One region of the Streptomyces bikiniensis genome, then DNA from elsewhere that is predicted to be linked to it. Evidence: riboswitches for the same ligand, from Rfam matches in the RefSeq annotation. Region 1 holds a riboswitch; the other holds the start of a gene.
The links. Region 1 has a riboswitch for S-adenosylmethionine ahead of thrC (threonine synthase). Riboswitches for the same ligand answer to the same signal wherever they lie in the genome.

Region 1 (14,916 bases):
GTCCTCCACCATCGAGACGACCTCGGCCGCGGCGACCTCGCGGGCCGCCAGGTCGGCCAGTACCAGCGCACGGGCGGTGTGCAGCGCCTGCTCCACCGTGTCGATGTCGTCCATCCCCTCATTGTCACCCGGCCCGGGAGGAGGCGGAAAGGGCGAAGGCCCCTTCCGGAACCGGACACCGGAAGGGGCTTGTCGCCCCACCTTTACGAAAGTATCTTTCAGGCGTGACCAATGATGTGAAGGAAAGTTTCACCAGCGACGCGCCGCCCGCGCCCGCCGCCCTCGCGGCCAAGGTGCGGACCCTGGCGCCCTCCATGACCCGCTCCATGCAGCGGGTCGCCGAGGCCGTCGCCGGAGACCCGGCCGGCTGCGCCGCCCTCACGGTCACCGGCCTCGCCGAGCTCACCGGCACCAGCGAGGCGACCGTCGTCCGCACCGCCCGCCTCCTCGGCTACCCCGGCTACCGCGACCTGCGCCTCGCCCTCGCCGGGCTCGCCGCCCAGCAGCAGTCCGGCCGCGCGCCCGCCGTCACCGCCGACATCGCCGTGGACGACCCCATCGCCGACGTCGTCGCCAAGCTGGCCCACGACGAGCAGCAGACCCTCGCCGACACCGCCGCCGGACTCGACACCGTCCAGCTCGGCGCCGCCGTCGCCGCCCTCGCCACCGCCCGCCGCGTCGACATCTACGGCGTCGGCGCCTCCGGGCTCGTCGCCCAGGACCTCGGGCAGAAGCTCCTCCGCATCGGCCTGGTCGCGCACGCCCACAGCGACCCGCACCTCGCCGTCACCAACGCCGTGCAGCTCCGCTCCGGCGACGTCGCCGTCGCCATCACCCACTCCGGCTCGACCGGCGACGTCATAGAACCGCTCCGGGTGGCCTTCGACCACGGCGCGACGACGGTCGCGATCACCGGCCGCCCGGACGGCCCCGTCACCCAGTACGCCGACCACGTCCTCACCACCTCCACCGCCCGCGAGAGCGAACTGCGCCCGGCGGCCATGTCGTCCAGGACCAGCCAACTCCTGGTCGTGGACTGCCTGTTCACCTGCGTGACCCAGCGGACGTACGAGACGGCCGCCCCGGCCCTCGCCGCCTCGTACGAGGCCCTGGCCCACCGGCACGCGCCCCGTACGCGCTGAAGCCCCCGCACCCGCTGAAACCCCTGCACCCGCAACCGCACCCGTAAAGCCCGGCGCCGACGACGCCGCCGTACCGAAAGAGCCGCACGTGTCCGCTTCCGCCTCCGCCTCCACGTACTCCGCGCTCCGCGCCCAGCTCGCCACCCTCACCACCGAGGCCTTCCGTCCCGAGCTCGCGGAGATCGACCGGCTTCCCACCCTGGAGATCGCCCGGACCATGAACGGCGAGGACCAGTCCGTGCCCGCCGCCGTCGCCCGGCAGCTGCCCGCCATCGCCGCCGCCATCGACGCCACCGCCGAGCGGATGGCACGCGGCGGCCGGCTCGTCTACATGGGCGCCGGGACCGCCGGCCGGCTCGGCGTCCTCGACGCCAGCGAGTGCCCGCCCACCTTCAACACCGACCCCTCCGAGGTCGTCGGGCTCATCGCGGGCGGCCCCTCCGCCATGGTCAAGGCCGTCGAGGGCGCCGAGGACTCCAAGGAACTCGCGGTGGAGGACCTCACCGCGCTCGGCCTCACCCCGGACGACACGGTCGTCGGCATCTCCGCCTCCGGCCGCACCCCGTACGCGATCGGCGCCGTCGAGCACGCCCGCGCCCTCGGCGCGCTCACCGTCGGCCTCTCCTGCAACGCCGACAGCGCGCTCGCCGCCGCCGCCGAGCACGGCATCGAGGTCGTCACCGGACCCGAGCTGCTCACCGGCTCCACCCGGCTCAAGGCCGGCACCGCCCAGAAGCTCGTCCTCAACATGATCTCGACCATCACGATGATCCGGCTCGGCAAGACGTACGGGAACCTGATGGTCGACGTCCGCGCCTCCAACGAGAAGCTGCGGGCCCGCTCGCGGCGGATCGTCGCCCTCGCCACCGGCGCGCCCGACGAGCGGATCGAGGCCGCGCTCGCCGCCGCCGACGGCGAGGTGAAGAACGCCATCCTCATGATCCTCGCGGACGTCGACGCCCCCACCGCCGCCGGGCTCCTCACCGGCTCCCGGGGCCACCTGCGCGCGGCGCTGCACGCCCGGTAGAACCGCACCCCTCCCCCACGCAGAACTCCCCCACACAGCAAGGCACCACCGCACCATGAGCACAGACGACAAGAACCGCGCCGTCGCCGCCGCGATCCTCCCCCTCGTCGGCGGCGCCGGGAACATCACCTCCGTCGCCCACTGCATGACCCGCCTCCGCCTCGGCCTGCGGGACCGCTCGCTCGTCCGGGACGAGGAGCTGAAGGCCCTGCCGGCCGTGATGGGCGTCGTCGAGGACGACACGTACCAGATCGTCCTCGGGCCGGGCACGGTCGCCCGCGTGACCCCGGAGTTCGAGGCCCTGGTGACCGAGGCACAGGCCGCTCCCGCGGCGAAGCCCTCCGCCGACGACCTCGCGGCGCAGGGCGCGGCGATCAGGGCGGCCCGCAAGGCGAGGAACCAGACCCCGTTCAAGCTGTTCCTGCGCCGGATCGCGAACGTCTTCGTGCCGCTGATCCCCGCCCTCATCGGCTGCGGCATCATCGCCGGCCTCAACGGCCTCCTGATCAACCTCGGACGGCTGCCCGCCGTCACCCCCGCCCTCGCCGCGATCGCGAGCGGCTTCATGGCCCTCATCGCGGTCTTCGTCGGCTTCAACACGGCGAAGGAGTTCGGCGGCACCCCGATCCTGGGCGGCGCGGTCGCCGCGATCGTCGTCTTCCCGGGCGTCGCGAAGGTCGACGCGTTCGGCCAGACCCTCTCCCCCGGTCAGGGCGGGGTGCTCGGCGCGCTGGGCGCGGCGGTCCTCGCGGTGTACGTGGAGAAGTGGTGCCGCAGGTGGGTGCCGGAGTCCCTGGACGTGCTGGTCACCCCGACGCTCACGGTCCTGGTCTCCGGCCTGGTCACGATCTTCGGCCTGATGTTCGTCGCGGGCGAGGTCTCGAACGCGATCGGCGAGTTCGCCGACTGGCTCCTCGTGCACGCCGGGGCGGGCGCGGGGTTCGTCCTGGGCGGCCTGTTCCTGCCGCTGGTGATGCTGGGCCTGCACCAGGCGCTCATCCCGATCCACACCACGCTCATCGAACAGCAGGGCTACACGGTCCTGCTGCCCGTCCTCGCGATGGCGGGCGCGGGCCAGGTCGGCGCGGCGATGGCGGTCTACCTCAAGCTCCCGCGCAACGGCTCGATCCGCCGCACCGTCAGGTCCGCCCTCCCGGCCGGCTTCCTGGGCGTCGGGGAGCCCCTGATCTACGGCGTCTCGCTGCCCCTGGGCCGCCCCTTCGTCACGGCCTGCGTGGGCGGCGCCTTCGGCGGCGGCTTCGTCGGCCTGTTCAGCATGCTGGGCACCACGGTCGGCTCGACCGCGATCGGCCCGTCGGGCTGGGCCCTCTTCCCGCTCCTCGACGGCGACCACGGCCTGGGCCGTACGATCGCGGTCTACGCGGGCGGCCTGCTCACCGGCTACCTGGCGGGCTTCGTGGCGACGTACTTCTGGGGCTTCGGCGCCCGGCTCCTGGAGGAGTTCGACGTGGACACGGACGCGGGGCCGGAGACGGTGGTGGCCGCCTCGCCGGGCACGACGCCCCCACCGGGCCCTTCGGGCCCGTCGAACCCCGTGCCGGAGCCGGCCCCGCAACCGACCAAGGCCTGACACCCCGTACGGGAGGACCCCCGGCCCGTACGGAAGAACCCCGCCCCGTACGGAAGAACCCCGCCCCCCTACGGGAGGCCCCGCCGCTCCCTAGACTCCACGCCCATGACGACCACGCAGCGCATCGCCGCCGACCTCGCCCCCACCGGAGTCCTCCGCGCCTCCGTCAACCTCGGGAACCCGGTGCTCGCCCAGGGCACCCCCGAGGACCCCTCCGGGATCACCGTCGACCTGGCCCGGGAGATCGGGGCGCGGCTCGGGGTCGGGGTCGAGCTGCTCTGCTTCGACGCGGCGCGGAAGTCCTTCGAGGCGATGGCGGACGGGCGGGCCGACCTCTGCTTCCTCGCCGTGGACCCGGCGCGCGAGGCGGAGGTCGCGTTCACCGCGCCGTACGTGGTCATCGAGGGGGTGTACGCCGTACCGCGCGACTCCGCGCTCACCACGGTCGAGGAGGTCGACGCCCCCGGCGTCCGGATCGGGGTCAAGAAGGGGTCCGCCTACGACCTGTACCTGTCCCGGACCCTCGCCCGCGCGACCGTCGTGCGCGGCGAGGAGGGCGTCGACGTCTTCCGGTCCGAGGGTCTGGAGGCGGGCGCGGGCATCCGGCAGCCCCTGACCGCGTATGTACGGGAGAACCCCGACGTCCGGCTGATCGAGGGCCGTTTCATGGAGATCCGCCAGGCGGTCGGCACCACGCTCTCCCGCGCCCCCGAGACCCTGGCCTTCCTCCGCGCCGCGGTCGAGGAACTGAAGACGAACGGCTTCGTCACGGACGCACTGCGCCGGTCCGGCCAGGACACCGGCCTGCTGGCCCCGCCGGCCTGACCCGCCCGCTCGCCCGACCCGTCCTCCCGGCTTCCCCACCCCCTGCCAGGACCTGGAAAGCCCCCCCGCCCGGGCCCCGGAAAGGCCCCTTCCCGACCCCCGGGGCGGGCCCCCGGACACGATGCCGCGCCCCGCGCCCCCGTAGACCCCTCCGTACGGGAAGGCCCGTCCAGCAGCCGTACGGAGCCCCCGCCGAAACCTCCAATACCCTTACTGAACTGGGGCTTTGGCGACCGGATCAGTAAACTGGGGCTCTTCGGAGGGGAGCCCGTATGGATACCGCCCATCGCCATGTCCGCACGCTCGACGACGTCATGACCCTGCTCGACGACCTGTTCCCGCCCGCCGCCGACCGCTGGTCGGTCGGGGGCTCCGAATGGTGGGACGGGTTCTACGCCGACCGGGACAGGCCGGTGCCGTTCTTCGTCGCGAAGCCGGACGAGAGCCTGGTGTCGTACGCCCGGCGGGGGCTGCTCCCGGGCCGCGGGAGCCGGGTCCTGGACCTCGGCTGCGGGCCCGGGCGGAACGCCCTGTACCTCGCCTCGCTCGGGTACGAGGTGGACGCCGTCGACCTGTCCCCCACCGCGATCCGGTGGGCGGAGGAGCGGGCCCGGGAGACGGGCGCGGAGGGCGTGCGGTTCGTGTGCGGCGACGCCTTCGCGCCGGGCGTCCTGGACGGGCCGTACGACCTCGTGCACGACTCGGGCTGCTTCCACCACCTGCCCCCGCACCGCCGCGTCGGCCACCTCGCACTCCTCGACCGGGTCCTGGCGCCCGGCGGCCTCTTCTCGGTGACCGCGTTCGCCGCCGGGAAGGGCGGCATGGGGTCCGAGCTGCCGGACGCCGACTTCTACCGCAACGGCCGGCTCGACGGCGGCCTCGCGTACACCGACGACTCGCTGCGCGCGATCTTCGCGGACCTGGCGGAGGTCGAGCTGCGGCGCATGCGCGACGAGCCCGCCGACTCGGCGTCCTTCGGCGAGCCCTTCCTGTGGGCGGGGCTCTTCCGGAAGGCGTAGACCGCCCCGGACAACGCCCGAGGGCGGCACCCCCTGGTGGGGGTGCCGCCCTCGTTCGCGTCCAGCGGTGAACCGCCGATCCCGGGATCCGGAGATCCCCGAGGATCAGAAGTCCATGTCACCGCCCGGCATGCCGCCGCCGGCCGGCGCGGCGGCCTTCTCCGGCTTGTCGGCGATGACGGCCTCGGTGGTGAGGAACAGCGCGGCGATCGACGCGGCGTTCTGCAGCGCGGAGCGCGTCACCTTCGCCGGGTCGATGATGCCCTCGGCGATGAGGTCGACGTACTCGTTGGTCGCGGCGTTCAGGCCGTGGCCGACGGGCAGGTTGCGGACCTTCTCCGCCACGACGCCGCCCTCGAGGCCGGCGTTGACGGCGATCTGCTTCAGCGGGGCCTCCAGGGCCAGCTTCACGATCGCGGCACCGGTGGCCTCGTCGCCGGCGAGGTCGGCCTCCAGCTTCTCGAAGACGTTCGACGCCTGGAGCAGGGCCACGCCACCACCGGCGACGATGCCCTCCTCGACGGCCGCCTTCGCGTTGCGGACGGCGTCCTCGATGCGGTGCTTGCGCTCCTTGAGCTCGACCTCGGTCGCGGCACCGGCCTTGATGACGGCCACGCCGCCGGCCAGCTTCGCCAGGCGCTCCTGGAGCTTCTCGCGGTCGTAGTCCGAGTCGCTGTTCTCGATCTCGGCGCGGATCTGGTTCACGCGACCGGCGACCTGGTCGCTGTCACCGGCACCGTCGACGATGGTGGTCTCGTCCTTGGTGATGACGACCTTGCGGGCGCGGCCGAGCAGGTCGAGGCCCGCGTTCTCCAGCTTGAGGCCGACCTCCTCGGAGATGACCGTGCCGCCGGTGAGGATGGCGATGTCGTTCAGCATGGCCTTGCGGCGGTCGCCGAAGCCCGGGGCCTTGACCGCGACGGACTTGAAGGTGCCGCGGATCTTGTTGACGACCAGGGTCGACAGGGCCTCGCCCTCGACGTCCTCGGCGATGATCAGCAGCGGCTTGCCCGACTGCATGACCTTCTCCAGGAGCGGGAGGAGGTCCTTCACGGAGGAGATCTTGGAGTTGACGATCAGGAGGTACGGGTCGTCGAGCGACGCCTCCATGCGCTCCATGTCGGTGGCGAAGTACGCCGAGATGTAGCCCTTGTCGAAGCGCATGCCCTCGGTGAGCTCCAGCTCCAGACCGAAGGTCTGGGACTCCTCGACGGTGATGACGCCTTCCTTGCCGACCTTGTCCATCGCCTCGGCGATGAGCTCGCCGATCTGGGTGTCGGCGGCGGAGATGGAGGCCGTGGAGGCGATCTGCTCCTTGGTCTCGACGTCCTTCGCCTGCTCGAGGAGGGCGCCGGAGACGGCCTCGACGGCCTTCTCGATGCCGCGCTTGAGGGCCATCGGGTTGGCACCGGCGGCGACGTTGCGGAGGCCCTCGCGGACGAGCGCCTGGGCGAGGACGGTGGCGGTGGTCGTGCCGTCGCCGGCGACGTCGTCCGTCTTCTTGGCGACTTCCTTGACCAGCTCGGCGCCGATCTTCTCGTACGGGTCCTCGAGCTCGATCTCCTTGGCGATGGAGACACCATCGTTGGTGATCGTGGGGGCACCCCACTTCTTCTCGAGGACGACGTTGCGGCCCTTGGGGCCGAGGGTGACCTTGACGGCGTCAGCGAGCTGGTTCATGCCGCGCTCGAGACCGCGCCGGGCCTCCTCGTCGAACGCGATGATCTTGGCCATGTGAAGTGGTCCTCCCGGACATGGGGTGGATAACGCTCCAGGACCGCGCCGACGCCCGCGACGGACGGCCTCCGCGGCTCCGCGTGGTTCCTTGCCCCACCCGGACGGCGGCCTCGTCTGCCCGATCCTCGTAGCACTCTCACCTTCCGAGTGCTAACGCCAATGATTAGCACTCGCCCTAGGAGAGTGCAAGCCGTTCCGGAGGAACGTCGACGAGGGGTGGCGGCCGGGCGGCGGGAGGGTGCAAGCGACTCTGGGGTTTCGGGCGGGAGCGCGAGGGGCCGGGGAGGAGCGGGAACGCGCGAGGGGCCCGCCCCCCGGGAAGTGCTCCCGGGGATGCGGGCCCCTCGACGGCGTGCGTCGGTGGCCGATCGCGCCGCGCTCAGACGGCGAGCTTGACCATGTCCGCCTGCGGACCCTTCTGGCCCTGCGAGATCTCGAACTCGACTCGCTGTCCCTCTTCGAGGCTGCGGTAGCCATCCATCTGGATCGCGCTGTAGTGGACGAAAACATCCGCACCACCGTCGACCGCGATGAAGCCGTAGCCCTTCTCCGCGTTGAACCACTTGACGGTGCCCTGAGCCATGCCTAACTCCCCTATTACTGGCCCTTGCGCGGGGCCGCACTTCACGAACCCCGGGTCAGACCCTGCGCCGGAACGCGTCGACCGCGGCTGAATGTATCTGCCCAACTGCCCTCTGCAACAGGCCATTCGGACGGGAATTCTGGGCAGCCCGGAAAGGAGGATTGGGGAGATTCCCCTGAATCACGGGGCAAGTCGGGCCCGGCAAAAGACGCAGAAGGTACACAACGCATACGCACTTTGGCTGCTTCTTGTCAGGTCGGGGCGCGTTCTCATATGCACCCGACATGAGCAGCGGAGGGGGCTTCCCCAACTCTACCGCGCTCAACCATGCAGAATTGCCCCTTCCGCTTATGGCCGCGGAAGGGGCAATTCAAGAAAGACGGGACAACGGGTACCGCTCGGGAAACCCGGCTCAGCAGCCGCCGGCGACCGCCGGGATGATCGAGACGCCCGAGCCGGCCGGGGTGGCCGTCTCCAGGCCCTGCTCGAAGCGCACGTCGTCGTCGTTCACGTACACGTTGACGAAGCGGCGCAGCTTGCCCTGGTCGTCCAGGACGCGGGCGGCGATGCCCGCGTGGTTCTTCTCCAGGTCCGCGATGACCTCGGCGAGGGTCGCGCCCTCGGCCTGGACCTCGGACTGCCCGCCGGTGTAGGTGCGGAGGATGGTGGGGATGCGGACGTTGACGGCCATGGCGTGCGTAACCTTTCGGGGTGCCGGAGAGCCGGGAGGACCGGAGAACCGGAAAGACTGGGGAGCCGGGTGCCGGAGGGCGTCAGCGGGCCAGACCGGCGTCGCGGAACGCGTCCAGGCTCGGGCGGATGGTGGCGGTCGCCTGAGAGGTGTCGGCCACCGCGTCCAGGGTCTTGAGCCCGTCGCCGGTGTTGAGGACGACGGTGGTGAGTTCCGGGTCGATGAGACCGTTCTCCACCAGCTTGCGCGTGACGCCGACGGTCACGCCGCCCGCGGTCTCGGCGAAGATGCCCTCGGTCCGTGCGAGCAGCTTGATCGCGTCCACGACCTGCGTGTCGTCCACGTCCTCCACGGCGCCGCCGGTGCGGCGGGCGATGTCGAGGACGTACGGGCCGTCGGCCGGGTTGCCGATGGCGAGCGACTTGGCGATCGTGTTCGGCTTCTGGGGCCGTACGACGTCGTGGCCGGCCTTGAAGGCGGCCGACACCGGGGAGCAGCCCTCGGCCTGGGCGCCGAAGATCTTGTACGGCTTGTCCTCGACCAGGCCCAGCTTGACGAGCTCCTGCAGACCCTTGTCGATCTTGGTGAGCTGGGAGCCGGAGGCGATCGGGATGACGAGCTGGTCGGGGATGACCCAGCCGAGCTGCTCGCAGATCTCGTACGCGAGCGTCTTGGAGCCCTCGCCGTAGTACGGGCGCAGGTTGACGTTCACGAAGCCCCAGCCCTCGCCGAGCGGGTCGCCGATGAGCTCCGAGCAGAAGCGGTTGACGTCGTCGTAGTTGCCCTCGATGGCGACGAGGTCGCCGCCGTAGACGCCGGCCATGACGACCTTGCCCTGCTCCAGGTCGTGCGGGATGAACACGCAGGAGCGGAAGCCGGCGCGGGCGGCGGCGGCGCCGACGGCGCCGGCCAGGTTGCCGGTGGAGGAGCAGGAGAGGGTGGTGAAGCCGAAGGCGCGGGCGGCCTCGATGGCCTGGGCGACGACGCGGTCCTTGAAGGAGTGGGTCGGGTTCCCGGAGTCGTCCTTGACGAAGAGCCTGCCGGGGGCGACGCCGATCTCGCGGGCGAGGTTGTCGGCCTTGACGAGCGGGGTCCAGCCGGGGTTCAGGTTCGGCTTGTCGGCGACGTCGGCCGGGACGGGCAGGAGGGGGGCGTAGCGCCAGATGCTGGCGGGGCCGGCCTCGATGCGCCTGCGCAGCTCCTCGGGGTCGCCGGCGGGCAGGTCGTACGCGACTTCGAGCGGTCCGAAACACAGCTCGCAGGCGAAGATCGGGCCGAGGGCGAAGACTTCACCGCATTCGCGACAGGAGAGCCCGGACGCGGGACCGAGGTCGACGGTGGTGGCGGGTGCGACGGTCTGTACAGCCATGGAGGCGAGGCCCTTTCTCCTCATCTTTCTCAATGGCGAATTTTTCGCCTTGAGACGGATTTGGCACCTTCCCTAGCCGGGGGCCTCGCTGGATCACGAGACGAACCGACTGGAGGGTTGCCGGGGCTTCAACGGGCCGTTTCCCTCTGCCCCTCTGGATGAGCGGTATTCGATTGTGGGGGCGTCGGGACTTTCGTTCCCGTGCTCCGACGCGGTTGCCACCCCGACGTGCGGGGGGTCGCCGCGTTGTTCAAGACTGTAACCGAAGGCCCGGGCGCTTGGACGGCCCGTCCGAACCGCGAGATGGAGATCACGTGCTGGAAGAGGTGGAGCGCTGGCTGTCCCGGCGGTCCTGGTCCGTGGCGGACCGGCCGCTGGAGCGGATCCTCGCCGCCAAACGTGCGACGACGGTCAGCGTGGTGCTGCCGGCGCTGAACGAGGAGGCGACCGTCGGGGACATCGTGGGCGTGATCCGCCGCGAGCTGATGTCGGAGGCGGTGCCGCTCGTGGACGAGCTGGTGGTGCTCGACTCGGGCTCCACGGACCGCACGGCGGAGGTCGCCGCGGCGGCCGGGGCGCGGGTGGTCGCGCGCGACGACGTACTTCCCCGGATACCGGCCGTGCCCGGCAAGGGCGAGGTCCTGTGGCGGTCACTGATGGTGACGAGCGGGGACGTGGTGTGCTTCGTGGACGCGGATCTGCGGGACTTCTCGGCGGACTTCGTGACGGGGATCGTGGGCCCGCTCCTGACCGACCCCGACGTGCACCTCGTGAAGGCGATGTACGACCGCCCGCTGGGCGACTCCCCAGGCCAGGGGGGCCGGGTGACGGAGCTGATGGCCCGCCCGGTCCTGAACCTGCACTGGCCGCAGCTGGCCGGCTTCGTGCAGCCGCTCGGCGGCGAGTACGCGGCCCGTCGCTCGCTCCTGGAGCGGCTGCCCTTCCCGGTCGGTTACGGAGTGGAGCTGGGGCTGCTCGTGGACGCGCTGCACACGGTGGGCCTGGACGGGCTCGCGCAGGTGGACGTGGGGGTGCGCAAGCACCGGCACCAGGACGGGCACGCGCTCGGCCGGATGGCGGCGACGATCTACCGGACGGCGCAGCTGAGGCTGTCGCGGGGGCATCTGGTGCGGCCGTGGCTGACCCAGTTCGAGCGGGGCGAGGAGGGCTTCGAGCCGCGGACGTACGCGGTGGACACGGAGGAGCGGCCGCCGATGGCGGAGGTCGCGGAGTACGCGCGCCGCCGCGTGGCGTAACGCACGCTTATGACCCGTTTTACATACATTCACTGTCCATGGGTTCCATGGACTTCGGACGACGGCGTACGGGCAGGGTGCTGGCGGCGGCGGGCCTGACGGCGGTCGCGTGGGCGCCCACGGCGGCGGGCGCGGCGCCGGTGCCGCCGCCCTCCGTCCCCCTCCACGCGCACGCGTCCCCGGCGCCGGGCGCACCGGGCGCACCGGGCGCACCGGGCGCACCGGGCGCACCGGGAAAGGCGACCACTCCGCCCCACCCCCGGGGCAATGAGGAACGCCTCTGGCTGCTCGGCGGCCTGGTGGCGGCCCTTGCGGCGACGGGCCTGGTGGCGAGGGCGGCCCTGCGGGCCCACTCCGCCCCCTGACCCCTCCCGGGCCCGGCCCCCGTGACCCTGGGTGGCCGGATCCCCCTCGTCTTGTATACGTACGTTTGAGCGTTTACGGGACGGGCTAGGTTCGCCACATGGCTTCTGTGCTCGTGGCATCCAACCGCGGTCCCGTCTCGTACGTGCTCGGCGAGGACGGCTCGCTCGACACCCGCAGGGGCGGCGGCGGCCTGGTCTCCGGCCTGAGCGCCGTCTCCTCGCAGGACAGCGTGTGGGTGTGCGCGGCCCTCGGCGAGGGCGACCGGGAGGCGGTCCGGCGCGGGGTCGGGGAGCCCGGCGTCCGGATGCTGGACATCGACCCGGACGTGTACGCGGACGCGTACAACGGCATCGCGAACTCGGTGCTGTGGTTCCTCCACCACCACCTGTACGACATCCCGCGCGAGCCCGTGTACGACGCGGAGTTCCGGCGCCGCTGGGAGTCGTACCGCGCGTACAACCGCGCCTTCGCGGAGGCGCTGGCCGGGGCGGCGGACGAGGGGGCGGCGGTCCTGGTGCAGGACTACCACCTGGCCCTGGTCCCCGGGCAGCTCAGGGAGCTCCGCCCGGACCTGCGGATCGCGCACTTCACCCACACGCCGTGGGCGTCCCCCGCGTACCTGCGGATGCTGCCGGACGACGTCCGCGAGGAGCTGCTGTGGGGGATGCTCGGCGCGGACGAGCTGGGCTTCCACACCTCGGCCTGGGCCGAGTCCTTCGCGGCCGGCGCGGACGTGGCGGGCACCGGGACGCGCGTGGCGGTGCACCCGCTCGGCGTCGACGCGGAGGAGCTGCGGGCGCTCGCGTACCGGCCGGCGGTGGACGAGCGGCTGGCGGAGCTGCGGGCCGAGGTCGGCGACCGGAAGACGATCGTCCGCGTGGACCGCACCGAGCTGTCGAAGAACATCCTGCGCGGCCTGCTGGCGTACCGGGAGCTCCTGACCGCCCGCCCGGAGTGGCGCGGCCGGGTGGTGCACCTGGCGTCGGCGTACCCCTCGCGCCAGGACCTGGAGGTCTACCGCTCGTACACGACCTCGGTGGCGGCCCTGGCGGAGGAGATCAACGCGGAGTTCGGCACGGAGGACTGGACGCCGGTGCTGGTCTCGGTGAAGGACGACTTCACCCGCTCCCTGGCGGCCTACCGCCTGGCGGACGTGGCCCTGGTGAACCCGGTCCGCGACGGCATGAACCTGGTGGCCAAGGAGATACCGGTGGTCTCGGAACAGGGCTGCGCGCTCGTCCTGTCCCGGGAGGCGGGCGCGTACGAGGAGCTGCGCGAGGACGCGCTCACGGTGAACCCCTTCGACGTCTCGGAGACCGCCGAGGCCCTCCACACGGCCCTCACGATGCCCCACCCCGAACGCGCCGACCGCACGAAACGCCTGGCCACGGCATCCACGGCCCTGCCGCCGCAGCGCTGGTTCCTGAACCAGCTGGAGGCGCTGAGGGGACCCGCGTAGGACCCGGAGGAGCCCACGTGCCCACGGGACTGCGCCACTACACGAACGCCCACGAGGTCACCGCTCCCCTGATCGCGGCGTACGCGAAGGTGCGCGAGCCCCTGCTGCACCTGCCGAACTACGCCGTGCCGACCTTCGCCGAACGCCTGGAGCGTCACGGCGGAGAGCCGGGATTCGAAGCGGTGCTCGCGTTCGACGCCGAGGGGCGGCCGGTGGGTTACGCGTACGGCAACACGGTGGAGAGCGGGGACCGCTGGTGGAAGAGGATGGGCGAGGTGGACCCCGCCTTCACCCGTGCACCGGCCTTGGCCCTGAAGGAGATCGGCGTGACGGTCCCCCACCGGGGAACCGGGCTGGCACGGCGCATCCACGACGCACTCCTCGCCGGCCGCAGCGAGGCGTACGTGTCGCTGATGGTCAACGCGTCGGCCGGTGACGGGAAGGTCCGGCGGGTCTACGAGGCCTGGGGGTACGAGGCGATCGGCACGAGCCGCCCGTCCCCGGAGTCGCCCGTACTCACCGCGATGATCCGACCGGTCAGGACCGCGGCCTGACGGGGGCCGGGCTCACGCGTCCCCGTCGTCCCCGCTGTCGCCACCGTCGATGACGGTCAGCCCGGCGCCCTTCCGCGTGTACGGGTCGGGGGCGTCGGCCGGAATGCTCTGGACGGCCCGGCCCTGAGCGGCCCCGTTGCCGTTGAAGACGAAGTCGGGGCGGATGCGCCAATCACGACCGTCGGGATAGATGAAGCCCGCCTCCGCAAGCTGCTTGAGGGACCTCGACACGGTCGGCTGCGACATGCCCACCTGCTCGGCGAACTTGGCCTGGGTCTCCACCCGGACAAGACCGTGGTCCTTGCGGTTTTGGAGAGCGCACATCTTGTGGAACAGCTTGTAGCACGCCCCGCTGAGATCCGCTTCGGCCAGGGCGTTGTGGGCCTCGTACCCCATCGTGGTGTACCCACCTCCCCGGAACCAGAGCCCGTGCGCGGCACTGACCGACGAGTGCACGGTGAGGTCCTGCACCTCGCCCGTGGTCCGGTTGACCGTCTCGATCCTGGTCACTCGTCGGGCCGCGCGCAAAGGGTACCTCCGTGGCTGGGTGAAATCATCCAGGGCTGGATAGCTTCTGCCGAACCCTTCGGCATCTTATTCATTTTCGCATTCTAATCCTCCACGAAGTCGGGCTTCTATTCATTTTCGCATAGTCAATCTACAGGGCCGCAACACGGCCCAGCTGTTTGCGCAGGTCAGCGGCTCACCCCGGCCGCTCCGTCTTAAGTAGGCAAGCGCGCCCGCCGTACGGGGAGCCCCTGCGGTACTCGCTCCGCTCCGTTCCTCGGGGGTGCCCCACCCTCGCCACGGGCTCGTGCAGGCCGCCGTGGGCCGAGGTCGTGGCATCAGGAGAAGCGTGGCCGGGGTCGGTGGGTGGTTGCCGTGCACACGTGGCGGGTGCTCTTTCGGCTCTCCCGCCACCTGGGCTGACTTTCGTCGGCCGAGGTCACGACGGGGTCTCACGGGACGGGGCCGGCCGGATTCGAACCGGCGTCCTCCTACATGCGGTGAAGGCGCGACGACCGCTGCGCTACGAGCCCCGTCCCGCCCGTGATCCTACGAGACGCCCGCGCCCCGTCGCCTCCGGATATGCGGGCCCGGTCAGTCCCCCCGTACCGCCTCCGCCAGCGTCGTCAGGAAGTCCACCACGCCCGCCGGGCCCGGGACCGAGAGGTCGGCGCGGTCGGAGAGTTCCGGGACCTCGCCGGAGTCGCTGCAGACCAGGAGGCCGGGGGTGCCGTCGGCACGGAGCTTCTCCACGGCGGCGAAGGCGGGCAGGTCGCCCAGGTCGTCGCCC
Region 2 (14,916 bases), on a different contig from region 1:
CGAGGTCGTGCCGCAGCTGCTCGGTCTCGCCCCGGGAGCGGTCCCGGGCGGCGGCCAGTTCCTCGCGCAGCCGCTCCAGTTCGCGCCGCCCGGCCTCGTCGGCCCGCTCGGCGTCGGCCCGCAGGGCCTCCTCGCCGGCGGCGGCGACCAGCTTGACCCAGCCGGGCGGGCGCAGCACGTAGGCGGCCGCCGCCACGTCGACGGGGTCGGCGGCCGCGGGCGGGTTGCCGCCCTCGACGGCTCCGGCCAGCTCGGGCCGGCCCTGCTTGAACCGCTCGCCGATCCGCTGCCGGAAGAGCGGGTCGGTCTCCAGGGCGGCGGCCATCGCGGTGCCGGCGAACTTGGCCCGCCGGCTCGCGGTGAACCGGGCGTACTGCCGCAGGGGCGCGGGCAGCTCCGCGACGGTCAGCCCGCCGAAGGCGTCGGCGACCAGCGCGACGACCCGCCGCCGTACGGCTTCCGGCAGTGGGTGGTCGAGCGTCTCGGCAGCGTCACCTGCCGCGCCGGCCGGCTCTCCACCGTGCGCGGGCTGCTCCACGATCCGTCACCCCTATGTCGTCCGCGCCGTCCCTCAGGAGGCGGCGCCCGGCCTGTCCACCAGTTCGATCCGGTCCACCGCGTTGCACCAGCGGCAGCGGACCGACTCGATGGTCTCACTGACCACCTGCCGCTCCTCGACCGTCGGCTCCCCGGCGAGGTCCAGATGGACGTACTCGACGACCTTGGACGAACGGGTCACGTCGAAGCGGGTGAGGTTGCCGCAGAGCGTGCAGCGCCAGCGGGTCTCGGCGGTCGGCAGGGGAACCGTCGTCATCGAGCCGTCCTTCTTCCTGTTGCGTGGTACTCAGGTGCGGGAGCCGCGGTGCGCCGTCGAACTGCGGTCGTACTGTCCGCAACCCTACGGCCTCACGGCCGGGCGGGGGCACGGCGAGGCACTCTGTCCACTTCGCCACCGGTACGCCATGATCTGGCCATGATCGATTGGCGAAGCGCGGTCACCGGCACCTGGCGGGGCGTCCGCGGCGGGCCCGCGGTGACGTACGGGCTGATCGCCGCCTGCTGCCTCCTCTTCCTGTTCAGCCCGGTCTCCGGACTGAACCCGGCGCACGGCACGGGGGACGCGCTCCTGGCGGCCCAGGGCTCGTACTTCCGCCGCTGGGGGGTCGTCCCCGCCGAGCTGATGAGCGGCGAGCCGCGCGCCCTGCTCACCCCGTTCACCGCGCTCTTCGTCCACGGGAGCTGGCTCCACCTCCTGGGGAACATGCTCTTCCTGTACGTCTTCGGCGCGATGGCCGAGGAGCGCATGGGCCGGGTGGCGTACGCCCTCTTCTACCTGGGCACCGGCTACCTCGCCCTCGCCGGGTACGCGGCGGCGCACGCCCACAGCGAGCAGACCCTCGTCGGGGCGTCGGGGGCGATCTCCGGGGTGCTCGGGGCCTTCCTCTTCCTCTTCCCCCGCTCCCGGGTCACCAGCCTCTTCCCCTTCCTCTTCTTCCTGCCGCTGCGCTTCCCCGCCTGGATCGTGCTGGTCTTCTGGTTCACGCTCCAGTGGATGGCCGCGCGGGCGGCGGGCGCGGGGCCCGGCGTCGCCTATCTGGCCCACGTGGTGGGCTTCGCGATCGGCTTCCTCTACGCCTGGGTGCGCTACCGGGGTGGGGATAGAGTGAAGGCCCCAGCCGCGGCGACCGAGGGAGAAAGCCAGCCGTGATCACCGCGATCGTGCTCATCAAGACCAGCGTGGACCGCATCCCCGAGATCGCCGAGTCGATCGCGGCACTCGACAGCGTCAGCGAGGTCTTCTCGGTGACCGGCACGTACGACCTGATCGCGATGGTCCGGGTGCCGCGCCACGACGACCTCGCGGACGTGATCCCCGGCAGCATCAGCAAGATCCCGGGCGTCGAGGCCACGGACACGCACGTCGCGTTCCGCACGTACTCGCAGCACGACCTGGAGGCGGCCTTCGCCATCGGTCTGGAGTCCTGAGGCTCCGCAGACGCGCACAGGGTGGAGGGGCTTCCCGGTCGGGAGGCCCCTTCACCCGTACGAGTGACCGGTCAGCCGCGGTCGGGGACGCAGCGGCCGTCCTCGGTGCGGTACTTCCACCGGGCGCCGTCCCGGACGAGCTCCTTCACGGCGCGGACGAACCGCTCCACGTGCTCGTCGGGCGTACCGGCGCCGAAGCTCACCCGGATGGCGTTGAGCGACCGCTCGCCGGGCGCGGCCTCGGGGGCGCCGCACTCGCCCGGGTCCCGCGGGTCGCTGCCGAGCAGGGTGCGGACCAGCGGGTGGGCGCAGAAGAGGCCGTCGCGGACGCCGATGCCGTACTCGGCGGAGAGCGCGGCGGCGAAGTGGGAGCTGTTCCAGCCCTCCACGACGAAGGAGATGACGCCGACGCGCGGCGCGTCGTCGCCGAAGAGCGAGAGGACCCGGACCTCGGGGACCTCGGCCAGGCCCGCGCGGACGGTGTCGATCAGGTGCTGCTCGCGGGCGACGAGGGCGTCGAAGCCGGCCTCGGTGAGGGCCTTGCAGGCGGAGGCGATCGAGTAGACCCCGATGACGTTCGGGGAACCGGCCTCGTGCCGGGCCGCGGTGGTGTGCCACTCCACGTCCACACCACCGTCGGCCCGACGCGCCACCTTGCGGGAGGCGCCGCCGCCCGCGAGGTAGGGCTGGGAATCCTGGAGCCAGTCGGCGCGCCCGGCGAGGACGCCGGAGCCGAAGGGCGCGTACAGCTTGTGCCCGGAGAAGGCGACCCAGTCCACGTCGAGTTCGGTCACGGAGACCGGGTGGTGGGGCGCGAGCTGGGCGGCGTCGAGCACGATCCGGGCGCCGTGGGCGTGCGCGGCGGCGGCCAGCTCCTTGACCGGCCACAGCTCGCCGGTGACGTTGGAGGCGCCGGTGACGCAGACCAGGGCGGGTCCGTGGGGGTCGCGGTCGGCCAGCGCCCGCTCCAGGATCTCCACGGCCCGGGCCGGGGTCCGGGGCGCGTCGAGGTAGGTGACCCGGGCGTCCCGCCACGGCAGCAGGGAGGCGTGGTGCTCGGTCTCGAAGACGAAGACCTCGCAGCCGGCCGGGATCGCGGTGGCGAGGAGGTTGAGCGAGTCGGTGGTGGAGCGGGTGAAGACGACCTGGTCGCCGGGGCGGCAGTCGAGGAACTCGGCGACGGTGGCGCGGCTGTTCTCGAAGAGGTCGGTGGAGAGCTGGGAGAGGTACCCGGCGCCGCGGTGGACGCTGCCGTAGTACGGGGCGTACGCGGCGACGTCGTCCCAGACCCGCTGGAGGGCCGGGGCGCTGGCCGCGTAGTCGAGCGCCGCGTAGGTCACCTCGCCGCCGGTGACGAGCGGGACGGTCACGTCCCGGCCGAGGACGGGCAGCGGGGCGGCGCAGCAGGGGTCGGCGGACTCGGTGGCGACGGTCTCGGCGACGGTGGTCTCGACAGCGGCGGTGGCGACGGCGTCAGGGCGTGCGGACATGGCGGTATCTCCCGGCGGGCGGTGCGGAATGGCTTCGGTGATCCCGTACGCGGCCGGACACGGCGGGGTACGGGTGAGGCCTCGGACGGCACGGGGGTACGCGGAAGGGACCCCGGATCCGAGGGTGAAGAAGGGGCGGACTCGCCCTATCGCATTCGCTTGCTCACGGAAAAAGCTCCTCGAGAGACCAGGACCCCTGGTGTTCGAGGGGTCCGCGCTTGCCGTAGACCTCGCTGCCTACGGCCTGGTCATCACCCGGGGCACCCCGCCACGGACGGAGGGTTGCCGGACAGCAGGCCGGGGCCAGAACGCTGTCACTCGTGACCTGAAGAGCATCCTGCCACAGGAGCGCCGATGCGCAAGACCCCGGTCCGCATGCTGGACCGGGGTCGTACGGCGAAAGGCCGGAACACTACGCGTTGCTGACGGAGATCCAGCGCTCCAGGGCCCGGCGGGCGGCGCCGGAGTCGATCGCCTCGGCGGCCTTGGCGATGCCGGCGCGGATCTGCTCCACCAGGGTGCCGTCCCCCGGTGCGAGGGCCGTGAGGGCCGCCGCCGAGTTGAGCAGCACCGCGTCCCGCACCGGGCCGGTCTCCCCCGCGAGCAGCCGGCGGGCCACGTCGGCGTTGTACGAGGCGTCCGCGCCGCGCAGCGCCTCCACGGGCACCAGGTCGATGCCGACGTCCCGGGGATCGAAGGCCTCCTCCCGCACCGAGCCGTCCCGGACCACCCAGACCCGCGAGGTGGCCGTGGTGGTCAGCTCGTCGAGCCCGTCGTCGCCGCGGAAGACCAGGGCGGAGGAGCCGCGCTCGGCGAGCACCCCGGCCATGATCGGGGCCATCCGGGCGTCGGCGACGCCGGTCGCCTGGGCCCGGACGCGGGCCGGGTTGGTGAGCGGACCGAGGAAGTTGAAGGTGGTCCGGATGCCCAGCTCCTTGCGGGCCGCGGCGACGTGCCGCAGCGCCGGGTGGAACTTCACCGCGAAGCAGAAGGTGATGCCCGCCTCCTCGGCGACCTCGGCGACCCGGCGCGGGGTCAGCTCCAGGTTGACGCCGAGCTTCTCCAGGACGTCGGAGGCGCCGGAGGCGGAGGAGGCCGCCCGGTTGCCGTGCTTGACGACCTTGGCACCGGTGCCGGCGACCACGATCGCGGACATGGTGGAGACGTTGACGGTCTTGGCGCCGTCGCCGCCGGTGCCGACGATGTCGACGGACGGGCCGGGCACCTCGATCGTGTTGGCGTGCTCGTACATCGTCCGGACGAGTCCGGAGATCTCCTCGACGGTCTCGCCCTTGGCGCGGAGGGCGACCGCGAAGCCGGCGATCTGCGCGTCGGTGGCCTCGCCGCGCAGGATGCGGTCCATGGCCCAGGCGGTGTCCTCGGCGCTCTGGTCGCGGCCGGTCAGCAGACCGTCCAGGACGACGGGCCAGGAGCGGCCCGCCGTGGTAGGTCCTCCAGCGGGGGTCGCAGCGCTCATGGCAGCTCCTGGTCATCATGGCGTGACGGATACGGCCCCACCCTATCGACCCCCGGGGACGGCAAAGAGCCCCGTCCATCGGATGGACGGGGCTCTCGCCGTGGCGGACTTCAGGTGTTCAGGCGATCAGTGGTGGCCGTGGCCGCTCTGGATCTCCTTGTACTCCTCGACGGTGGGCTTGGCGATCTGGTTGTCCTCGCCGTAGTAGCCCTTGTTGAGCTTGACCCGCAGCTTCTCCATGCGGCCGATCTTCCGCTCGACGCCGTTCTCGTCGACGGCCGGCGGCAGCTCGGCGGGCGCGTACTGCTCGTGCGCCGTGAGGCGGTGCAGCTCGCCCTGGCTGAGCGGCTCGTGGACCTCGACGAACTCACCGTGCGGCAGGCGCTTGATGATGCCCGACTCGCGGCCGTGCAGCACCTTGTCCTTGTCCCGGCGCTGGAGGCCGAGGCAGATCCGCTTGGTGACGATGAACGCGATGACCGGACCGGCGAAGAAGAAGATCCGCACGAACCAGGTGATCGAGTTGATCGACAGGTGGAAGTGGGTCGCCCAGAGGTCGTTTCCACCACCCACGAGCATGATCATGTACGCGGTGATCCAGGCGACGCCGAAGGCGGTGCGCGTCGGAGCGTTGCGCGGGCGCTGCGCGATGTGGTGCTCGCGCTTGTCGCCGGTGATCCAGGACTCGATGAACGGGTAGACCGCGATCGCGCCGAGCACCGCCGGGAAGATCACCAGCGGGATGAACACGCCCAGGACCAGCGTGTGGCCCCAGAGGTTGATCTCCCAGCCGGGCATGACACGGATCAGACCCTCGGCGAAGCCCATGTACCAGTCGGGCTGGGCGCCGGTGGACACCTGGTCCGGGCGGTACGGGCCGAGCGCCCAGATCGGGTTGATCGAGGCGATCGCCGCGATGATCGCGATGACGCCGAAGACCAGGAAGAAGAAGCCTCCGGCCTTCGCCATGTACACCGGGAGCAGCGGCATGCCGACGACGTTCTTGTTCGTGCGGCCGGGGCCCTCGAAGTGCGTGTGCTTGTGGACGAACACCAGGATGAGGTGGGCGACCATCAGGCCCAGCATGATGCCGGGCAGCAGCAGCACGTGCGCCGAGTAGAACCGGGCGACGAAGTCGCCGCCGGGGAACTCCCCGCCGAACAGGAACATCGAGAGGTACGTGCCGACGACCGGCACGGACAGGATCGCGCCCTGCATGAAGCGGACACCGGTGCCGGAGAGCAGGTCGTCCGGGAGCGAGTAACCGGTGAAGCCGGTGAACATGCCCAGGAAGAACAGCAGGAAGCCGAACAGCCAGTTGATCTCACGCGGCTTGCGGAACGCGCCCGTGAAGAACACGCGCATCATGTGCACGAACATGCCGGCGAGGAAGATCAGCGCCGCCCAGTGGTGGATCTGCCGGATGAGCAGACCGCCGCGCACCTCGAACGAGATGTGCATGGTCGAGTTGAACGCCTCGGACATCAGCTGTCCCTGGAGCGGGACGTACGGCCCGGCGTACTCCACCTCGTTCATCGACGGGTGGAAGAACAGCGTCAGGTAGACGCCCGTCAGGATGATGATGATGAAGCTGTAGAGGCAGATCTCGCCCAGCATGAAGGACCAGTGGTCCGGGAAGATCTTCCGCATGTTGGCCTTGGCCAGCGTGTAGATCCCCAGGCGGCCGTCGGCCCAGTCGGCGACCCGCTCACCGGCGGGCGCCTTCTTCTTCGTATCGGTCACGGTGCTCATCCGCGCTCCCAGAAGGCAGGACCGACGGGCTCGTCGAAGTCGCCGAGCGCCTCCAGGAAGCCCTTCTCGTTCACGCCGATCCGCAGCTGCGGAAGGGCGTGACCGGCCGGGCCGAAGATGACGCGGGCGCCGTCGGAGAGGTCGAAGGTGGACTGGTGGCACGGGCAGAGGACGTGGTGCGTCTGCTGCTCGTACAGGGAGATCGGGCAGCCCACGTGGGTGCAGATCTTCGAGAAGGCGACGATGCCGTCGTGCGACCACTCCAGCTCGCGCTTGTCCTTGATGTCCTCCGGCTGGATCCGGACGATCATCAGGGCGGCCTTGGCGATCTCGGTCTGGAAGTGGTGGTCGTGCTCCGAGAGGCCCTCGGGCATCGCGAAGGTCAGCGAACCGACCGCGACGTCCTCGGGGCGCAGCGGCTCGTGCGTGTTCATGTTGATGAGCTGCTTGCCCTTGGCCCACAGGGTGGTCCGGAGCTTCTTCTCGGGCAGCGGGCCCATGTCGCGCAGCAGGACGATGCCGGAGAGCGGCACCAGCGACAGCGCGCCGAACATCGTGTTGCGGATGAGCTTGCGGCGGCCCATGCCGGACTCGGCGGCACCGGCCGCGAAGTCCGCCATGACCTTCGCCTTGACCTCGGGCGACGCCTCGATCGGGTGGCGCTCGTCGGCGACCTCGACGTCGGACATCAGGGTGCGGGCCCAGTGGACCGCGCCCGCGCCGATGAAGAAGAGGGCCGCGCCGAGGGTCAGACCCAGGGCGAAGTTGAGCGCGGACACCCGGCCGAAGGGCCAGATGTACACGATCTTGTCGACCGGGAAGATCACGTACGAGGCGATGAAGCCGACGGTGGCCAGCATCGACAGCGTGAACATGAAGGCGACCGCGCGCTCGGACCGACGGGCGGCCCGCTCGTCGATGTCCTGGATGCGGGGCTTGTGGGGCGGGAGGCCCGGGTCGGCGAACGGGTCGTCGGCGACCTTCACCGCGCCGTGCGCGGTGTCCTGCCCTGCCGGCAGGTTCTCTTCTGAAATCTCTTGGCTACTCATGACTTCTTGGCCTTAGCGGTGTGGGCCGCGACCCAGACGGCAACTGCGATCAGCGCACCCAGACCGAAGACCCAGGCGAACAGGCCCTCGCTGACGGGACCGAGACCACCGAGCGAGAGGCCGCCCGGGTTGTCGGCCTTCTCGCTGTTGACGGCCTGGACGTACGCGATGATGTCCTTCTTCTGCTGCTCCGGCATGGTCGTGTCCGGGAAGGAGGGCATGTTCTGCGGGCCGGTCTGCATGGCCTCGTAGAGGTGCTTCGGGCTCACGCCTTCGAGGCTCGGGGCGTACTTGCCGTGCGTCAGCGCGCCGCCCTCACCGGTGAAGTTGTGGCACTGGGCACAGTTGGTGCGGAACAGCTCGCCGCCCTTGGCGGCGTCGGCGCCCGCGGGGTCGTACTGCTTCTCGGTCGGCGTGATCGGACCGGCGCCGAGGGAGGCGATGTACGCCGCGAGCTGGTCGATCTCGGCCTGCGAGTAGATGTTCTTCTTCTTCGGGACCTGCGCGCCCGGCTGCTGGGCCGGCATGCGGCCGGTGCCGACCTGGAAGTCCACGGAGGCCGAACCGACGCCCACGAGGGACGGGCCGTCAGAGGTGCCCTGACCGCCGGTTCCGTGGCAGCTGGCGCAGCCGACGGAGTAGAGCTTCTTCCCCTCCTCGATGGCGAGGGACTGGGCGGTCTCGTCGGCCTTCGCCGTGCCCGCGGGCGCGAACGCGGCGTACAGCCCCCCCGTGGCCGCCAGCGCGAGAAGTAGGACGACGACCGCCGCCAGCGGATGGCGTCGTCGTGCGGAGAGCTTTTTCACGGATTACCCCGGTGTCAGGATCTTCTGCGTCGATGCTTGCTGGATGTCTCGGTCCGCCGTGCCGGCGGGACCGATCACTTGATCATGTAGATCGTGGCGAAGAGGCCGATCCAGACGACATCGACGAAGTGCCAGTAGTAGGACACGACGATGGCGGCGGTTGCCTGCTCGTGAGTGAACCTCTTGGCGGCGTACGTCCGGCCGAGGACCAGCAGGAAGGCGATGAGACCGCCCGTCACGTGCAGGCCGTGGAAGCCGGTGGTCAGGTAGAACACGGAGCCGTACGGGTCCGACGAGAGGGAGAGCCCCTCGTGCTTGACCAGCTCGGTGTACTCGAAGACCTGGCCGCCGATGAAGATCGCACCCATCACGAACGTGATGATGAACCACGTCCGGAGCTTCTTCACGTCGCCCCGCTCGGCGGCGAAGACGCCGAGCTGGCAGGTGAGGGAGGAGAGCACCAGGATCGTGGTGTTGGTCGCCGAGAACGGGAAGTTCAAGGCGTCTGCCTTTTCCGCCCAGAAGTCGGCACCCGTCACCGATCGCAGGGTGAAGTACATCGCGAAGAGGGCCGCGAAGAACATCAGCTCGGAGCTCAACCAGATGATGGTTCCGACGCTGGTGAGGTTCGGTCGATTGACCGACGGGTGTGCGTGCCCTGTTTCTACTGTCGTTACTGTCGCCACGACCGACATTATGTCGGTCGCTTATCCCGCCCTCACTCCGGGGGGTGCCGTTCGGAGTGTCAGGGGGGTGTGTCCAGCCCGAACGGCCCAGCGCGGAGCCCCCGGGACACCCTTCGAACAGGTGTTGAACGGCTGTTGACGGGCTGTGGACCGGAGTAGCATCCGCGGCATCGATCGACGACCTTCCCACGGACTTCCCCACGGAGGAACGATGCAGTCGAGTGCCACGGTCCTGGTCTACAGCGACGACGCGAACACCCGCGCGCAGGTGCGCCTGGCGGCCGGACGCAGGCCCGCGGCGGACGTTCCCCCGGTCGAGTTCGTGGAGTGCGCCACACTCCCCGCGGTCCTGAAGCGCCTGGACGAGGGCGGGATCGACGTCTGCGTCCTGGACGGCGAGGCCGTGCCGGCGGGCGGCATGGGGGTCTGCCGGCAGATCAAGGACGAGGTCTTCCGCTGCCCGCCGGTGCTGCTGCTCATCGGCCGCCCGCAGGACGCCTGGCTGGCCACCTGGAGCCGGGCGGACGCCGCGGTCACCCTTCCGGTGGAACCGGTCGAGTTCGCGGCGTCCCTGGCGTCCCTGCTGCGCTCCCGCCTCTCGATCGGCGCGTGAGCCGGCCGGGCCGGTCAGAGGGAGGGCCGCAGCCGGGCCTGCTCGGTGGAGACCACCGGTTCTCCGGCGGCCTCCACCAGGGCGCTGCCCTCGCGCCACTTCTCCCAGGACAGGTTCCAGTCCCCGAAGCCGTTGCCGAACCCCTCCATCGTGTCCCCCGAGCTGTTGACGGTCTTCACGATGTCGCCGGGGCGTACGGTCTCGAAGAACCAGGCCGCGTTCCCGGTCGACATGCCCACGCAGCCGTGGCTGACGTTCGCCAAGCCCTGCGAGCCGACCGACCAGGGCGCGGCGTGCACGTACTCGCCGCTCCAGGTCACCCGGGTGGCGTAGTACACGGGCAGGTCGTACGACTCGGCGCTGCCCTCCGCGATGCCGACGGTGGTGCCCCGCATCCGGACGTAGTACTCCTTGCCGAGCACCACCTTGACGCCGTTGCGAGTGTCGAAGCCGGGCTTGCCCGTGGTCACCGGAATGGTGTTGATCACTTCCCCGTTGCGCTTCACCGTCATGTGGTGCGTCCCGGCGTCCGCGATGGCCTCGATCCGGTCGCCGATGGTGAGCTTCAGCGGCTTGGACTCGCCGCCGTAGAGCTTGTCGCCGACCTTGAGGCCGTCCAGGTTGCCGCTGACGGTGACGGTCGCGCCGGCGGGCCAGTACTCCTTCGGGCGGAAGTGCAGCTTCTTGTCGTCCACCCAGTACCAGGAGCCCTCGACGGAGGGGGTGGAGCGGACCTTGAGGGCGCGTTCGACGATCGCGCGGGAGGCCCGGTCCTTGACGGGGAGGCTGAGCTCGGCGGTGATCGGCTGCCCTACCCCGTACGTGCCCGCCTCCGGCCCGAAGGCCGCGGTCAGGGCCCGCTTCGCCGGGGCCGTCTCGAACGTGAACGTACGGGCGCCGGGGGCGCCGTCCTTGTCCTCCGTGGCCACCCGGACCGTGTAGCGGGCCCCGGCCGCCAGGGTGGCCGTGGAGCGCCAGCGCCGTCCGTCCGCGGTGAGCTCGCCCGCGAGGTGGCGCCCGGAGGCGTCGACGGCGGTGACGTCGGTGATCCGGCCCTCGTCGCCCTTGGCGGTGATCTCCAGGGGCTTCTCGGGGTCCGCCTTGGCTCCGTCGGCCGGGGCGCTGACGGCGAGCTGGTCCGCCGCGTCGTACGCCTTCACCGTCAGGGGGTGGTCGTCCGGTCCGGAGCACGCGGCGGTGCCCGCGGTGACGGTCACGGCCAACAGGGTGCAGCCCAGAACAGTCCGAATGCGCGGCGTGTCGTTCATGACCTCACCGTAAGAACAACCCTCGGAGGGGGCGCGCCGAGTGCGGCAAACGAGGGGCCCGGCCACTTCGGTGACGAAGTGGCCGGGCCCCTCGGTGTGCTCCGGTGCGGAGCGGGGTGCGGCTACTGGTTCTGGTTCTCGCCGCGGTAGAACTCGAAGACCCAGCCGAACAGGCCGACGAGAATCAGCGGGGCGGAGAAGTACAGGATCCACCAGCCCATCGCGACGGCGAGGAAGGCGAGCGCGCCGCCGACCGCGAGCGAGAGCGGCTGCCAGCTGTGCGGGGCGAAGAAGCCCAGCTCGCCGGCCTCGTCCGCGACGTCGGCCTCCTTGTCGTCCTGCGCCATCGCGTCGACCCGCTTGGCCGTGAAGGCCAGGTAGTAGCCGATCATGATGGCCAGGCCGAAGGCCAGGAAGAGCGCCGTCGTGCCGACCGGCTCCTTGGACCAGACGCCGTACAGGATCGCCATGGCAAGGATGAAGACGCTCAGCCAGATGAACATCTTGCCCTGGATCTTCACTTGCCGGCCTCCTTGCTGCCCGTGAGGGCCTCGGCCTCGTGCGGCTTGTTCTCGAGCTGGTCGAGGGCGGCGATCTCAGGGTGGTGCAGGTCGAACGCCGGGGATTCCGAGCGGATGCGCGGCAGGGTGAGGAAGTTGTGCCGCGGCGGCGGGCAGGACGTCGCCCATTCGAGCGAACGGCCGTAGCCCCACGGGTCGTCGACCTCGATCTTCTTGCCGTACTTGGCGGTCTTCCAGACGTTGTAGAAGAACGGCAGGATCGACAGGCCGAGCAGGAAGGAGGAGATCGTCGAGATCGTGTTCAGGGCGGTGAAGCCGTCGGCGTCCAGGTAGTCCGCGTAACGGCGCGGCATGCCCTCGGCACCGAGCCAGTGCTGCACCAGGAAGGTGCCGTGGAAGCCGATGAACAGCGTCCAGAACGTCATCTTGCCGAGGCGCTCGTCCAGCATCTTGCCGGTGAACTTCGGCCACCAGAAGTGGAAGCCGGCGAACATCGCGAAGACGACGGTGCCGAAGACGACGTAGTGGAAGTGCGCCACGACGAAGTACGAGTCGGAGACGTGGAAGTCCATCGGGGGCGAGGCCAGGATGACACCGGTCAGACCACCGAAGGTGAAGGTGATCAGGAAGCCGATCGTCCAGAGCATCGGTGTCTCGAAGGACAGCGAGCCCTTCCACATCGTTCCGATCCAGTTGAAGAACTTCACGCCGGTCGGTACGGCGATGAGGAACGTCATGAAGGAGAAGAACGGGAGGAGCACGCCGCCGGTGACGTACATGTGGTGCGCCCACACGGTCACGGACAGACCGGCGATGGCGATCGTCGCGGCCACCAGGCCGATGTAGCCGAACATCGGCTTGCGGCTGAAGACCGGGATGATCTCGGAGACGATGCCGAAGAACGGCAGGGCGATGATGTACACCTCTGGGTGTCCGAAGAACCAGAAGAGGTGCTGCCAGAGCAGGGCGCCGCCGTTGGCCGCGTCGAAGACGTGGGCACCGAACTTCCGGTCCGCCTCCAGGGCGAACAGCGCGGCCGCCAGGACCGGGAAGGCGAGCAGGACCAGGACACCGGTCAGCAGCACGTTCCAGGTGAAGATCGGCATGCGGAACATCGTCATGCCCGGAGCGCGCATGCAGATGATCGTGGTGATGAAGTTGACCGAGCCGAGGATCGTGCCGAAGCCGGAGAAGGCCAGACCCATGATCCACATGTCGGCGCCGACGCCCGGCGAGCGGACGGCGTCCGACAGCGGGGAGTAGGCGAACCAGCCGAAGTCGGCCGCACCCTGCGGGGTGAGGAAGCCGGCCACCGCGATGATCGAGCCGAAGAGGTAGAGCCAGTACGCGAACATGTTCAGCCGCGGGAACGCCACGTCGGGCGCGCCGATCTGCAGCGGCATGATCCAGTTCGCGAATCCGGCGAACAGCGGCGTCGCGAACATCAGCAGCATGATCGTGCCGTGCATCGTGAACGCCTGGTTGAACTGCTCGTTCGACATGATCTGCGTACCCGGACGGGCCAGCTCGGCGCGCATGAAGAGCGCCATGAGTCCGCCGATGCAGAAGAAGACGAACGACGTGACCAGGTAGAGCGTGCCGATCGTCTTGTGGTCGGTGGTGGTCAGCCACTTCACGACGACGTTGCCGGGCTGCTTGCGGCGGAGCGGAACCTCGTTCTCGTAGGGCTCCTCAGCCGCAGCCGCACCCTGGGGTTCGTTGAGGATACTCACAGTACCTTCTTCTCCGCGTTCCTGGCCGGTTCCGTCTGCTCGATGCCGGACGGGATGTAGCCGGTCTGCCCCTTCTCCGCCAGCTCCTTCAGGTGCTGCTGGTAGCGCTCCGGGGAGACCACCTTGACGTTGAAGAGCATCCGGGAGTGGTCCACACCGCACAGCTCGGCGCACTTGCCGAGGAAGGTGCCCTCCTGGGTCGGGGTGACCTCGAAGGCGTTCGGGTGGCCCGGGATGACGTCCTGCTTCATGAGGAAGGGGACCACCCAGAAGGAGTGGATGACGTCGCGGGAGGTCAGGACGAACCGGACCTTCTCGCCCTTGGGCAGCCACAGGGTCGGACCCGGGTTGCCGGTCTGCGGGTTGCGGTCACCGGGGATGCCGGCGTCGTAGACGCCGCCCGCGTTGTCCGGGAACTGGACCTTGTACCTCTCGGGCACGGTTTCCAGGTTCTTGTCCGTCTTGGCGTCGCCCTTCACGCCGGGCACGTTCTCGATGTAGTTGAAGCCCCAGCTCCACTGGTAGCCGACCACGTTGATGGTGTGGGTCGGCTTTTCGGAGAGCTCCAGGAGCTTCGACTCGTCGCGCGCGGTGAAGTAGAAGAGCACCGAGACGATGATGAGGGGGGTGACCGTGTACAGCGCCTCGATGGGCATGTTGTAACGGGTCTGCGGAGGTACCTCGACCTTGGTGCGGGTGCGCCGGTGGAAGATGACGGACCACAGGATCAGGCCCCACACCAGTACACCGGTGACGAGGGCGGCCGCCCAGGAGCCCTGCCACAGGGAGAGGATCCGAGGAGCCTCCTCCGTGACGGGGGTGGGCATACCAAGGCGGGGGAAGTCTTCCCAGTTGTACGAGCAGCCGGTGGCTGTCGCCAGGATCAGGCCCGCAGTCAGCACCTGCGGCAGCTTCCGCCGCATCGGGCGCCGCGACGAGCGGTCGGAGCCGTTGGGACTCACGTAGCGCCTTCCCGAGAGTCTCGGCCCGCGTTGGTCGGCCACGGCCGTCCGTCTCGCTGGTCGGTCGCCGCCCCGGCCGCGGGCAGGGGTTTGGATGTTTATGCGGACCAAACCCTACTGGACGCTATTTGGGGTCGCGCGGGGAGGGTGCCCAACGCGCCGTCCGACTCCCCGAAGGGGTGGAGCCGGGGGTTCCGGAGGGAGGCGGGGAAGGCCCGTCCGGGGGCCTGGCGACGGGCCGGACGGGTGTTCTGACGAGGGTTCACCGGACGGGGCGGGCGACACGCCGGGGCCGGGGAGGGCGCGCCCGGTGCGGAGGCGGGGCGCGGCCGGTGCGGGCAGGCCGTACGGCGGGCCGTACGGGGAGGCACGGGCGGGGACGCGCGGGCGTACGGGCCCGGGCGGGGGTGCGCCCGGGGGCGGGGCCGCGCACGTTCTACGGTGGGCGGATGCCGTACTTCGACGCCGCGTCCGCCGCCCCGCTGCACCCCGTCGCCCGCCAGGCGCTGCTCGCCTCCCTGGACGAGGGCTGGGCCGACCCCGCCCGGCTGTACCGCGAGGGGCGGCGGGCCC

Region 2: linked by a shared signal. The riboswitch ahead of OO47_RS01680 (aminotransferase class V-fold PLP-dependent enzyme) and the one ahead of thrC (threonine synthase) in region 1 are both predicted to bind S-adenosylmethionine.

The regions. Positions count from the first base shown of each region.
Region 1 is NZ_JNXJ01000031.1:5,329-20,244, forward strand. It holds gene OO47_RS23065 (hypothetical protein) at 1-114, opposite strand, end outside; gene OO47_RS23070 (MurR/RpiR family transcriptional regulator) at 225-1,142, shown strand; gene murQ (N-acetylmuramic acid 6-phosphate etherase) at 1,231-2,169, shown strand; gene OO47_RS23080 (PTS transporter subunit EIIC) at 2,225-3,760, shown strand; gene OO47_RS23085 (transporter substrate-binding domain-containing protein) at 3,866-4,585, shown strand; gene OO47_RS23090 (class I SAM-dependent methyltransferase) at 4,858-5,604, shown strand; gene groL (chaperonin GroEL) at 5,710-7,338, opposite strand; gene OO47_RS23100 (cold-shock protein) at 7,721-7,924, opposite strand; gene OO47_RS23105 (MoaD/ThiS family protein) at 8,337-8,615, opposite strand; gene thrC (threonine synthase) at 8,698-10,008, opposite strand; SAM riboswitch class I at 10,002-10,149, opposite strand; gene OO47_RS23115 (glucosyl-3-phosphoglycerate synthase) at 10,299-11,240, shown strand; gene OO47_RS23120 (hypothetical protein) at 11,279-11,605, shown strand; gene OO47_RS23125 (alpha,alpha-trehalose-phosphate synthase (UDP-forming)) at 11,704-13,065, shown strand; gene OO47_RS23130 (hypothetical protein) at 13,083-13,619, shown strand; gene OO47_RS23135 (helix-turn-helix domain-containing protein) at 13,632-14,129, opposite strand; tRNA gene OO47_RS23140 (tRNA-Ala) at 14,587-14,660, opposite strand; gene otsB (trehalose-phosphatase) at 14,721-14,916, opposite strand, start outside.
Region 2 is NZ_JNXJ01000002.1:84,984-99,899, reverse strand. It holds gene OO47_RS01700 (NYN domain-containing protein) at 1-538, opposite strand, end outside; gene OO47_RS01695 (hypothetical protein) at 572-814, opposite strand; gene OO47_RS01690 (rhomboid family intramembrane serine protease) at 974-1,708, shown strand; gene OO47_RS01685 (Lrp/AsnC family transcriptional regulator) at 1,705-1,986, shown strand; gene OO47_RS01680 (aminotransferase class V-fold PLP-dependent enzyme) at 2,058-3,476, opposite strand; SAM riboswitch class IV at 3,686-3,802, opposite strand; gene trpD (anthranilate phosphoribosyltransferase) at 3,889-4,953, opposite strand; gene qcrB (cytochrome bc1 complex cytochrome b subunit) at 5,080-6,705, opposite strand; gene qcrA (cytochrome bc1 complex Rieske iron-sulfur subunit) at 6,702-7,754, opposite strand; gene qcrC (cytochrome bc1 complex diheme cytochrome c subunit) at 7,751-8,560, opposite strand; gene ctaE (aa3-type cytochrome oxidase subunit III) at 8,635-9,255, opposite strand; gene OO47_RS01650 (DNA-binding transcriptional response regulator) at 9,458-9,859, shown strand; gene OO47_RS01645 (L,D-transpeptidase) at 9,874-11,127, opposite strand; gene OO47_RS01640 (cytochrome c oxidase subunit 4) at 11,250-11,648, opposite strand; gene ctaD (aa3-type cytochrome oxidase subunit I) at 11,645-13,381, opposite strand; gene ctaC (aa3-type cytochrome oxidase subunit II) at 13,378-14,343, opposite strand; gene OO47_RS01625 (cysteine desulfurase/sulfurtransferase TusA family protein) at 14,793-14,916, shown strand, end outside.